3 regions of the Aquitalea sp. S1-19 genome follow, and region 2 is predicted to be linked to each of the others. Evidence: predicted binding sites of a transcription regulator. Region 2 holds the regulator's gene; each other region holds the start of a gene.
The links. Region 2 encodes HrcA, which represses chaperone genes, less so after heat shock. Its sites were predicted from a motif close to ATTAGCACTCGNNNNNNNCGAGTGCTAAT; they were not measured.
Positions count from the first base shown of each region.

Region 1: rpoH (RNA polymerase sigma factor RpoH) is a predicted target of HrcA. The motif match lies at 2,033-2,061, and genes of this name have one in related genera.
Region 3: groES (co-chaperone GroES) is a predicted target of HrcA. The motif match lies at 2,003-2,031, and genes of this name have one in related genera.

Region 1 covers NZ_RJTZ01000088.1:3,162-6,437, forward strand. The annotation lists gene ftsY (signal recognition particle-docking protein FtsY) at 1-307, shown strand, start outside; gene ftsE (cell division ATP-binding protein FtsE) at 374-1,027, shown strand; gene ftsX (permease-like cell division protein FtsX) at 1,024-1,932, shown strand; gene rpoH (RNA polymerase sigma factor RpoH) at 2,095-2,940, shown strand; gene EGI20_RS13050 (PglL family O-oligosaccharyltransferase) at 3,043-3,276, opposite strand, start outside.
Region 2 covers NZ_RJTZ01000138.1:3,532-6,807, reverse strand. The annotation lists partial or broken gene EGI20_RS15685 (regulatory protein RecX) at 1-36, opposite strand, end outside; gene recA (recombinase RecA) at 46-1,110, opposite strand; gene hrcA (heat-inducible transcriptional repressor HrcA) at 1,288-2,310, shown strand; gene mltB (lytic murein transglycosylase B) at 2,353-3,276, shown strand, end outside.
Region 3 covers NZ_RJTZ01000028.1:27,875-31,150, forward strand. The annotation lists gene groL (chaperonin GroEL) at 1-1,582, opposite strand, end outside; gene groES (co-chaperone GroES) at 1,643-1,930, opposite strand; gene EGI20_RS06405 (hypothetical protein) at 2,388-2,666, shown strand; gene EGI20_RS06410 (YjbH domain-containing protein) at 2,745-3,276, shown strand, end outside.

The DNA.
Region 1 (3,276 bases), on a different contig from region 2:
GATGGAAGAAATCAAGAAGGTAAAGCGAGTGATCAGCAAAGCCCTGCCCGACGCGCCGCACGAAACCATTCTGGTGCTGGATGCCAACATCGGCCAGAACGCCGTATCGCAGGTGATGGCATTTGATGATGCGCTCGCGCTCACCGGCCTGATCCTGACCAAGCTGGACGGCACGGCCAAGGGCGGCGTGATTGCCGCCATTGCCTCGCAACGCCCGATTCCGCTGCGCTTTATTGGTGTGGGCGAGGGCATCGACGACTTGCGGCCATTCAAGGCGCGCGATTATGTAGACGCGCTGTTCGACTGATACATCACACCGCAGGCGCGCTCTGAATAGAAGCGCGCCTGTTTTTTGCGACAAGGGGAACATCACATGATCCAGTTCGATCAGGTGAGCAAGCGCTATCCGGGCGGCTTCGACGCCCTGAAAAACCTGAGCTTTTCCATAGAAAACGGCGAGATGGTGTTTCTCGCCGGCCACTCCGGCGCCGGCAAGTCCACCTTGCTCAAGCTGGTTTCCGGCATCGAGCGCGCCACCTCGGGCAACGTCATCGTCAACCGGCAGAACCTCAGCCAGTTGCGCGCCAGCCAGCTGCCCTATGTGCGCCAGCATATCGGTATCGTTTTTCAGGACCACAAGCTGCTGTACGACCGCTCGGTATTCGACAATGTAATGCTGCCGCTGGACATTATCGGCTTTGACCGGCGCGATGCGGCCCGGCGCGTACGCGCAGCGCTGGACAAGGTTGGCCTGCTAAACAAGGAAAAGAGCATGCCTATCGGCCTGTCCGGTGGCGAACAGCAGCGCCTGTGCATCGCGCGCGCCGTGGTGCACCGCCCCAGCATCCTGCTGGCTGACGAACCCTCGGCCAACCTCGACCGCGCCTACGCGCTCGATATCATGGAGCTGTTCAAATCCTTCCATCAGGTTGGCGTCACTGTGCTGATTTCGGCGCACGACGAAACCCTGATGGAAGACTACGGCCGTCGCATTATCCGCCTGCGGGAGGGGCAATTTGCCTCATGAAACACTATCTGACCTTGCACTGGCAAAGTGCCACCCGCGCGCTGATGCACATCCTGCGCCAGCCACTGGCCAGCCTGCTCAATCTTTTGATGCTGTCGCTGGCGCTGGCCTTGCCGCTTAGCCTCTACCTGGCGGTACAGAGCATAGAAGACTGGAGCGGCAAGCTGAACGTCACCCCCGAGCTGACGATCTTCATGGAAATGAATAGCGAGCCGGCCGATCTTGCCGCCGTTGAAAGCACGCTGAAAAACCATCCCAAGGTGAGCGGCTTCGCGTTTATAGACAAGGACCACGCGCTGGAAGCGCTGGAAGCACGCAACGGCATCGCCGGCATGAGCGAGGGCCTGGATGGCAACCCGCTACCCGACGCCTTCGTGGTCAAGCCGGCTTCGCTGCAAACCCAGGATCTGGATCTGCTGCAAAAAGAGTTGTCCGGCCTGCCCATGGTGGAAAACGTCCAGTTTGATGCCGCATGGGCACAACGCCTGAGCCAGCTACTCAAGCTGGGCGAGCAGCTGACACTGTTTCTCGGCATTGCTTTTGCCGTGGCGCTGGTGCTGGTCACCCACAACACCATACGCATGCAGATACTGGCGCGGCGCGACGAGATCAATATCTCCAAGCTGATCGGCGCCAGCGACAGCTTTATCCGCCGCCCCTTCCTTTATCACGCGCTATGGCAGGGTCTGTTGTCGGCACTGCTGGCCTGGGGTATGGCCAGCTATCTGATCCATGTTGCCAACCCGGTGCTGGCTGAACTGGCCCAGCTTTATAACGAACAACTGGCGCTGCGCAGCCTGAATGCCGGCGAACTGGGCCTGCTGCTGCTGATCGCGGCTTTCCTGTCCATCAGCGGCGCACGTCTGGCCACCGACCATCACTTGCGCCAGGCACAAGCGCATTAAACCGGCCGGGGCGGCGTCCTGCCGCCCCGCTTAAGCCTGCCTTCATTGCCACTCGCTATGCTTGCCATTGAAATTTTCCGTCATCGGGGAACTGTTGTGTTCTGGCACTCCCTAACAGTGAGTGCTAACATCCGAGTTCAAGACAGGAGGTAGTGTACGACTATGACCGCATCCCTCGCTTTACCCGTTCCTTCCAGCACCGGCAGTCTGGAGCAATATATTCAGGCGGTGAACCGTCTGCCCATGTTGTCGCAGGAAGAAGAGGTCAAGCTGGCCACGCGCTATCACGAACAAAATGATCTGGAAGCCGCGCGCACGCTGGTGATGTCGCATATGCGCGTAGTGGTGTCCATCGCCCGCGGCTATGCCGGCTACGGCCTGCAGCAAGCCGACCTGATACAGGAAGGCAATATCGGCCTGATGAAAGCCGTCAAACGCTTTGAACCCGCACGCGGCGTGCGGCTGTTCTCGTTTGCCGTGCACTGGATCAAGGCCGAAATGCACGAATTCATCCTGCGCAACTGGCGTCTGGTGCGCATTGCCACCACCAAACCGCAGCGCAAACTGTTCTTCAACCTCAGAAGCATGAAGAAAAGCATGTCGGCGTTGTCCGATGTCGAGGCGCGCGAGATCGCCGATGACCTGGGCGTCAAACCGGAAGAAGTGCTGGAAATGGAAACCCGCATGACCGGGCAGGATGTCGCGCTTCTGGCCGATGATGGCGACGATGACAGCTACGCGCCCATCGACTGGCTGGCCGACAGCGAACACGAACCGGTGCGTCAGATCGAGAAAAAAGCCGTCGACCGCCTGCAAAGCGAAGGCCTGAGCGAAGCGCTGGCGACACTGGACGCACGCAGCCGCCGTATCGTCGAAGCGCGCTGGCTGGCCGACGACAGCGGTGCCACCTTGCACGAACTGGCCGCCGAATTCGGCGTCTCCGCCGAACGCATCCGCCAGATCGAAGTCAAGGCACTGCAAAAAATGAAAACCGCGCTGGTCGCCTGAGTACAGGCTGCAGCATAAATATCGCCCGCGACGCGGGCTCCCGCGATCGCACTCAATCGCATAGGAGCCCGCAGCGCGGGCGAATTTGTCTGCACACGCTTTTTAACGATAACGTTCCGGCAAGCGTCCGCGTGCCGCGCTCGCCTCCTGATACAAGCCCTGCCACGCCGGCTCGCTACCGGCGAGCGTCGCCATAAACTGCGGCGCATAGGTCGGGAAGGAGGCCAGTGCCTGCTGCAAGGTCCGGCGTGCCTGATCCGGCTGCCCGGCCAGCACCTCCATCTGCGCCTTTTTCAGCAACACATCCGGATAGGGACGAAAAGCCGCCAGCCGCGT
Region 2 (3,276 bases):
AAGCTCGACAGCTCGCGCTTTCAGGCTTTTTTCCATGAGCTCACTTTAGAATGCATCGTTGGCGAGTTCGTCGCCATCGACCGCATCTTCGGTAATCTCGACCTTGATGCCGACCGTGTCGCGGATCTTGGCTTCGATTTCCTGTGCCACGGCGGCATTGTCCTTCAGCCACAGGCGCACATTGTCCTTGCCCTGGCCGATCTTGGCGCCGTTATAGCTGTACCAGGCACCGGACTTTTCGATAAAGCCGTGCTCCACGCCCATTTCGACGATCTCGCCTTCGCGGCTGATGCCTTCCCCGTACAGGATGTCAAAGTTGGCCTGGCGGAACGGTGGTGCCACCTTGTTCTTGACCACCTTGACGCGGGTTTCATTACCCAGCACTTCGTCGCCTTTTTTGATGGCGCCGATGCGGCGGATATCGAGACGGACCGAGGCGTAAAACTTGAGCGCGTTGCCGCCGGTGGTGGTTTCCGGGTTGCCGAACATCACACCGATCTTCATGCGGATCTGGTTGATGAAAATCACCAGCGTATTGGTGCGCTTGATATTGCCGGTCAGCTTCCTGAGCGCCTGGCTCATCAGTCGTGCCTGCAGGCCGACGTGGCTGTCGCCCATTTCGCCTTCGATTTCGGCCTTGGGTACCAGTGCTGCCACCGAGTCGATCACGATTACATCCAGACCGCCGGAGCGCACCAGCATGTCGCAGATTTCCAGCGCCTGTTCGCCGGTGTCAGGCTGCGAGATCAGCAGATCTTCAACCTTGACGCCCAGTTTTTGGGCATAGATAGGATCGAGAGCGTTTTCTGCATCGATATAGGCGCAGCTGCCGCCCATTTTTTGTGCTTCGGCGACGACCTGCAGGCACAGCGTCGTCTTGCCCGAGGATTCCGGGCCGTAGATTTCAACCACGCGGCCGCGCGGCAGGCCGCCCACGCCCAGCGCCAGATCGAGGCCGAGGGAACCGGTCGAAATGACTTGCAGGTTTTCGTTGATCTGGTTGTCGCTCATACGCATGATGGAGCCCTTGCCGAACTGCTTTTCAATCTGGGCAAGTGCTGCGGTCAGGGCTTTGCTTTTTTCTTCGGCGCGTTTGTTGTCGTTGGCCATGCTCTCTCCAAAACGGCGGTGGGTCATCAAGCGGACGATTATCGCATATTTGGCCGTGAGTCTTCAGTGCATTGGGGCGGCCGGTGTTTAATCTTATTGGGTCGCGGGTGCCCCGCTTGATTTTATCTGTCTTGCGCCCATTTATACTGCAACTAAATGCCGTGCCCGAGAGCCCCTATGCTGAATGAACGTGCCCAACGCCTGCTCAAGACTCTGGTTGAGCGCTATATCGCCGACGGCACGCCCGTGCCCTCGCGGACCTTGGGGCAGTTGTCCGGCCTGGAACTCTCCAGCGCGTCGATACGCCATGTGCTGTCCGATATGGAGGCGATGGGGCTGATTTCTTCGCCGCATACCTCGGCCGGCAGGGTGCCGACGGCGCGTGGCTATCGTGTTTTTGTCGACAGGCTACTGACGCTGGGGCCGCTGGAGTCGGCGCTGGTGCGCGAACTGGAGGACAATCTGCATCCGGATAGTCCGCAGCAGCTGGCTCAAGCCGCCTCAAGGCTATTATCTGATCTGACGCAATTTACCGGTGTGGTGGTGACGCCCAAGCGTGCGGATGTCGCGTTTCGCCAGATGGAGTTTTTGCGTCTGTCCGAGCGCCGGGTGTTGCTGATTCTGGTGACCATGGATGGCGACGTGCAAAACCATATCATCGCCAGCGAGCGCGATTACAGCCCGTCCGAGCTGACCGAAGCCGCCAATTTCATCAATATGCATTACGCCGGGCAGGCGCTGTCCAGCGTGACGGTGTGCGTCGAACATGAATTGCGTGAACTTCAGGGCGATATCAGTAGTCTGATGGCGCTTGCGATCAATCTTGGGCGGCAGGCCATGGTCGAGCAGACCGGTGCGGTGGTGATTGCCGGCGGTAATAATCTGTTGAATGTGCGGGACTTGTCCGAAGACCTGACCCGCTTGCGTGAATTGTTTTCGGTATTCGAGCGCAAGACCGAGCTGCTTAAACTGCTGAACCAGAGTCAGACGGCCCAGGGCGTGAGCCTGTATATCGGTGAGGAGTCGGGGGTGACCACGCTGGGCGAATGCACGGTGGTCAGTGCTCCTTACAAGATCAATGATCAGGTGGTTGGCGCGCTCGGTGTGATAGGCCCGACCCGGATGAATTACGAACATATCATTCCGATTGTCGATATCACTTCGCGTCTGGTGTCCAGTGCACTCTCCTATAAACATTAAGCCAGGCAGTGGCTTTGCCTGGTGCGAATGCGGATACTTCCGATGAAAAAATGGCTTTTCTTCCCGCTGGCTGCGTGCTCGCTGCTGGCGCATGCCGATGCGGCCTTGCTGGCGCGCCCCGATGTCCAGCGTTATATCGACGAGCAGGTGGCAACGGGTGAGTTTGCCCGCCCCGATCTGGAGGCGCTGTTTGCCAATGTCGAACTCAAGCCTTCTATTATTACCGCGCTGGATAAACCTTCCACTTCGCGTCCGTGGTACCAGTTCCACCCCAATTTCCTTACCGGCAAGATGGTCGATGGTGGTGTGGCATTCTGGACGCAGCATGCCGAGCTGCTGAACAAGGTAGAGGCACGTTATGGCGTGCCGCCGGAAATGGTGGTGGCCATTTTGGGTATAGAAACCCGCTACGGCGGCAATACCGGCAGCTTTCGCGTGGCGGATGCTCTGACGACTATCGGTTTTGACTATCCGCGCCGTGCCGCCTATTTTCGCGGCGAGCTGACTGAGTTTCTCAAGCTGGCCAAGGAAGAGGGCAAGAATCCGCTGCTGCTTAAGGGCAGCTACGCCGGTGCCATGGGCTGGCCGCAGTTCATGCCTTCGAGCTACCGCAAGTGGGCGGTCGATTTCGATGGTGATGGCAAGCGTGATATCTGGAGCAGTCCGGCCGATGTAACGGGCAGCATAGGCAATTACTTCAAGCTGCACGGCTGGCAAAAAGGCGACGATGTGGTGATTCCGGCCGATGTGGTGCCGGGGCCGCAGATCGACAAGCTGGTGTCGGACAAATTCAATCTGCACTACACCGTGGGCGAATTGAAGAAAATGGGCGTGATCCCGCGCGCCGAAGTCGCCGACAATGTGCCGGCGGTGCTGTTCCCGCTGGAAGTCGCTCCGGGCGAGGTGCAGTACTGGCTGGGTCTGGGTAACTTCTACACCATTACCCGCTACAACCGCAGCACGCTT
Region 3 (3,276 bases), on a different contig from region 2:
TGTCTTCCGGCAGCTCGGCTACCATGCAATCGGTCGTCAGCATCAGGCCGGCGATAGATGCGGCGTGTTGCAGTGCCGAACGGGTGACCTTGGCTGGATCCAGCACGCCCATTTCGATCATGTCGCCGTATTCACCGGAAGCGGCGTTGTAACCGAAGTTACCCTTGCCTTCCAGCACCTTGCTTACCACAACCGATGGCTCGTCGCCTGCGTTCTCGACGATCTGGCGCAGCGGCGCTTCGATGGCCTTCAGAACGATCTTCACGCCGGCTTCCTGATCAGCGTTGCTGGCAACGACATTATCCAGCGAAGAACGGGCACGCAGCAGCGCAACGCCACCACCTGGCACCACGCCTTCTTCAACGGCGGCACGGGTCGCGTGCAGCGCGTCTTCAACACGGGCCTTCTTCTCTTTCATTTCCACTTCGGTCGCAGCGCCAACCTTGATCACGGCCACACCGCCGGCCAGCTTGGCCACGCGTTCCTGCAGCTTCTCGCGATCGTAGTCGGAGGAGGCTTCTTCGATCTGCTTGCGCACTTCGCCTACACGCGCCTGGATCACGGCCGCTTCGCCCACACCGTCGATGATGATGGTGTTTTCCTTGCCCACTTCGATACGCTTGGCCTGGCCCAGCATTTCCAGTGTGGTTTTTTCCAGCGTCAGGCCGATTTCTTCGGCAATCACGGTACCGCCGGTCAGTACGGCGATGTCCTGCAGCATGGCCTTGCGACGGTCGCCAAAACCTGGTGCCTTCACTGCAACCACTTTCAGGATGCCGCGAATGGTGTTCACCACCAGCGTAGCCAGTGCTTCGCCTTCTACGTCTTCAGCGATGATCAACAGCGGACGGCCCGACTTGGCCACCTGCTCCAGCACCGGCAGCAGATCGCGGATGTTGGAGATTTTTTTGTCGAACAGCAGCACGTACGGCATTTCCAGAATCGCAGCCTGCTTTTCCGGGGTGTTGATGAAGTACGGGGACAGGTAGCCGCGGTCAAACTGCATGCCTTCAACCACGTCCAGCTCGTTGTTCAGGCTCTTGCCGTCTTCAACGGTGATCACGCCTTCCTTGCCTACTTTTTCCATCGCATTGGCGATGATTTCGCCGATGTCGCTGTCGGAGTTGGCGGAGATCGAACCAACCTGGGCGATTTCCTTGGTGGTAGCGCAAGGCTTGGAGATGTTGGCGATTTCATTCACCAGAGCAATCACCGCCTTGTCGATGCCGCGTTTCAGGTCCATAGGGTTCATGCCGGCGGTCACAAACTTCATGCCTTCCTTGACAATCGCCTGTGCCAGTACGGTCGCGGTGGTGGTGCCGTCACCGGCTACATCGGAAGTCTTGGAAGCGACTTCTTTCACCATCTGCGCGCCCATGTTTTCGAACTTGTCTTTCAGTTCGATTTCCTTGGCTACCGATACACCGTCCTTGGTGATGGTCGGAGCGCCGAAGGAGCGATCCAGTACTACATTGCGGCCTTTAGGGCCCAGCGTGACTTTAACGGCGTCGGCCAGCACATTGACACCAACAACCATTTTTGCGCGGGCGGAGTCGCCGAAGCGTACGTCTTTAGCAGCCATTCTCAATCTCCAGAATTCTTGAATACAGGTTTACGTAACGGGGTCGGGGCGCGAAGCGTCTTACTCGACAATACCCATCACGTCTTCTTCGCGCATCACGATGACTTCTTCGCCATCCAGCTTCACGGTCTGTCCGGCATACTTGCCGAACAATACCTTGTCGCCAACTTTCAGCTCCAGACCACGACGCTCGCCGTTGTCCAGAATCTTGCCGTTACCGACGGCGAGCACTTCGCCCATGTCCGGTTTTTCAACAGCGGAACTGGCCAGAACAATACCGGATGCCGTTTTTTCTTCGGCTTCGAGACGCTTGATAACAACACGATCATGCAGAGGGCGGATTGCCATTGTTCACTCCTGAAATTTGCAGTGGCGGAAGTGGGTTTGAAACCATGTAAAGCAGTACCTAGAGACACCGGCATTAGCACTCGGCGCCTACGAGTGCTAATGGTAAGGACGGGGTGGAAGGTTTTCAAGGGGGCAGGATAAGATTTAGCAAGATCAGATTGCCGGCAAAGAGCAAGACGTACTCTCAAATCATTGATATTGCGTAGTGCCATGCCCTAAAAAATGTTTCTCAGTATAAATACGGATACCTCTAATCAGCCCAATGATTTAGAATAATATATAACTTAATGCATAGACGGATGTATACACTGGTCTGCCTTGCAGCTACTCGCTTGACAGCCAAAGCTGAATTGCAATTCAGGACTTTCCGTTTAGCGTCTTGAGCAAAAAAATTCTAAATGAATTATTCTGCAACGGCTGCCACGCAGCTCCCCCATTTTTTGATAGGTATACTCATATGAAAAAGACCCTGACCTTGGCCCTGGTGGCTAGCCTGTTCTCCGTTTCCGCCCTGGCGGCACCAGCTGCACCTGCTGCGGCAGCTGGAACAACTGCGGGCACGACCGCAGCAGGTACAACGGCTGCCGCAGCTACTACCACAGCCGCAACTACGGCTGTTGCCAGCACCGCAGCAGTTGCCGGCCTGAGCACCACCGCTCTGGTTGCTGTTGGCGCTACTGTTGCTGCCGTTGCCGTTGCGGCATCCGACAACAACTCGTCGACCAGCCACCACTAAACCGTCGCAGCATTTAAGTCAGGCTGGGCGCAATAAATGCGACCCAGCCTTTTGCATGCCCGAAATTCGAAGTGCTCCGTGTCCAAAAATTACGTTTTTAGCAGCGCCACCCTCCTGTTTTCCAGTCTGGCCATGGCTGCGCCCAATATGGGTGGGCAAGATGGCTATATCAATATGCCCAGCGCCTATACAGGGCAGGATGGCACATGGAGCATAGGCTACAGCCAGGACAAGCCTTACAGCACGCTATGGACCTCGGTGACGCTATTCCCGGCACTGCAGATGACCGGGCGTTACGTCAGTATCGCCGGCATCAGCGGTTTTGAAGAAGGTCATGCCGGGCATAACACCTATGGCGACTACAAGGACAAGGTGTTCGATGCCAAACTGCAACTCTGGCCCGAAGGCGAATTCAGCCCAGCCATTGCACTCGGACGTACCGACCTGTTCGGCACCGGCCTGTTTCGCAGCAACTACCTCGCCCTGAGCAAGCGCTTCGACATACTGGAAACCAGTATCGGCTACGGTGATGGCCGTATTGACGGCGCTTTCGCCGGACTGCGCTGGACCCCGCGCGACTACGCCAACTGGGCACTGGTCGCCGAGTATG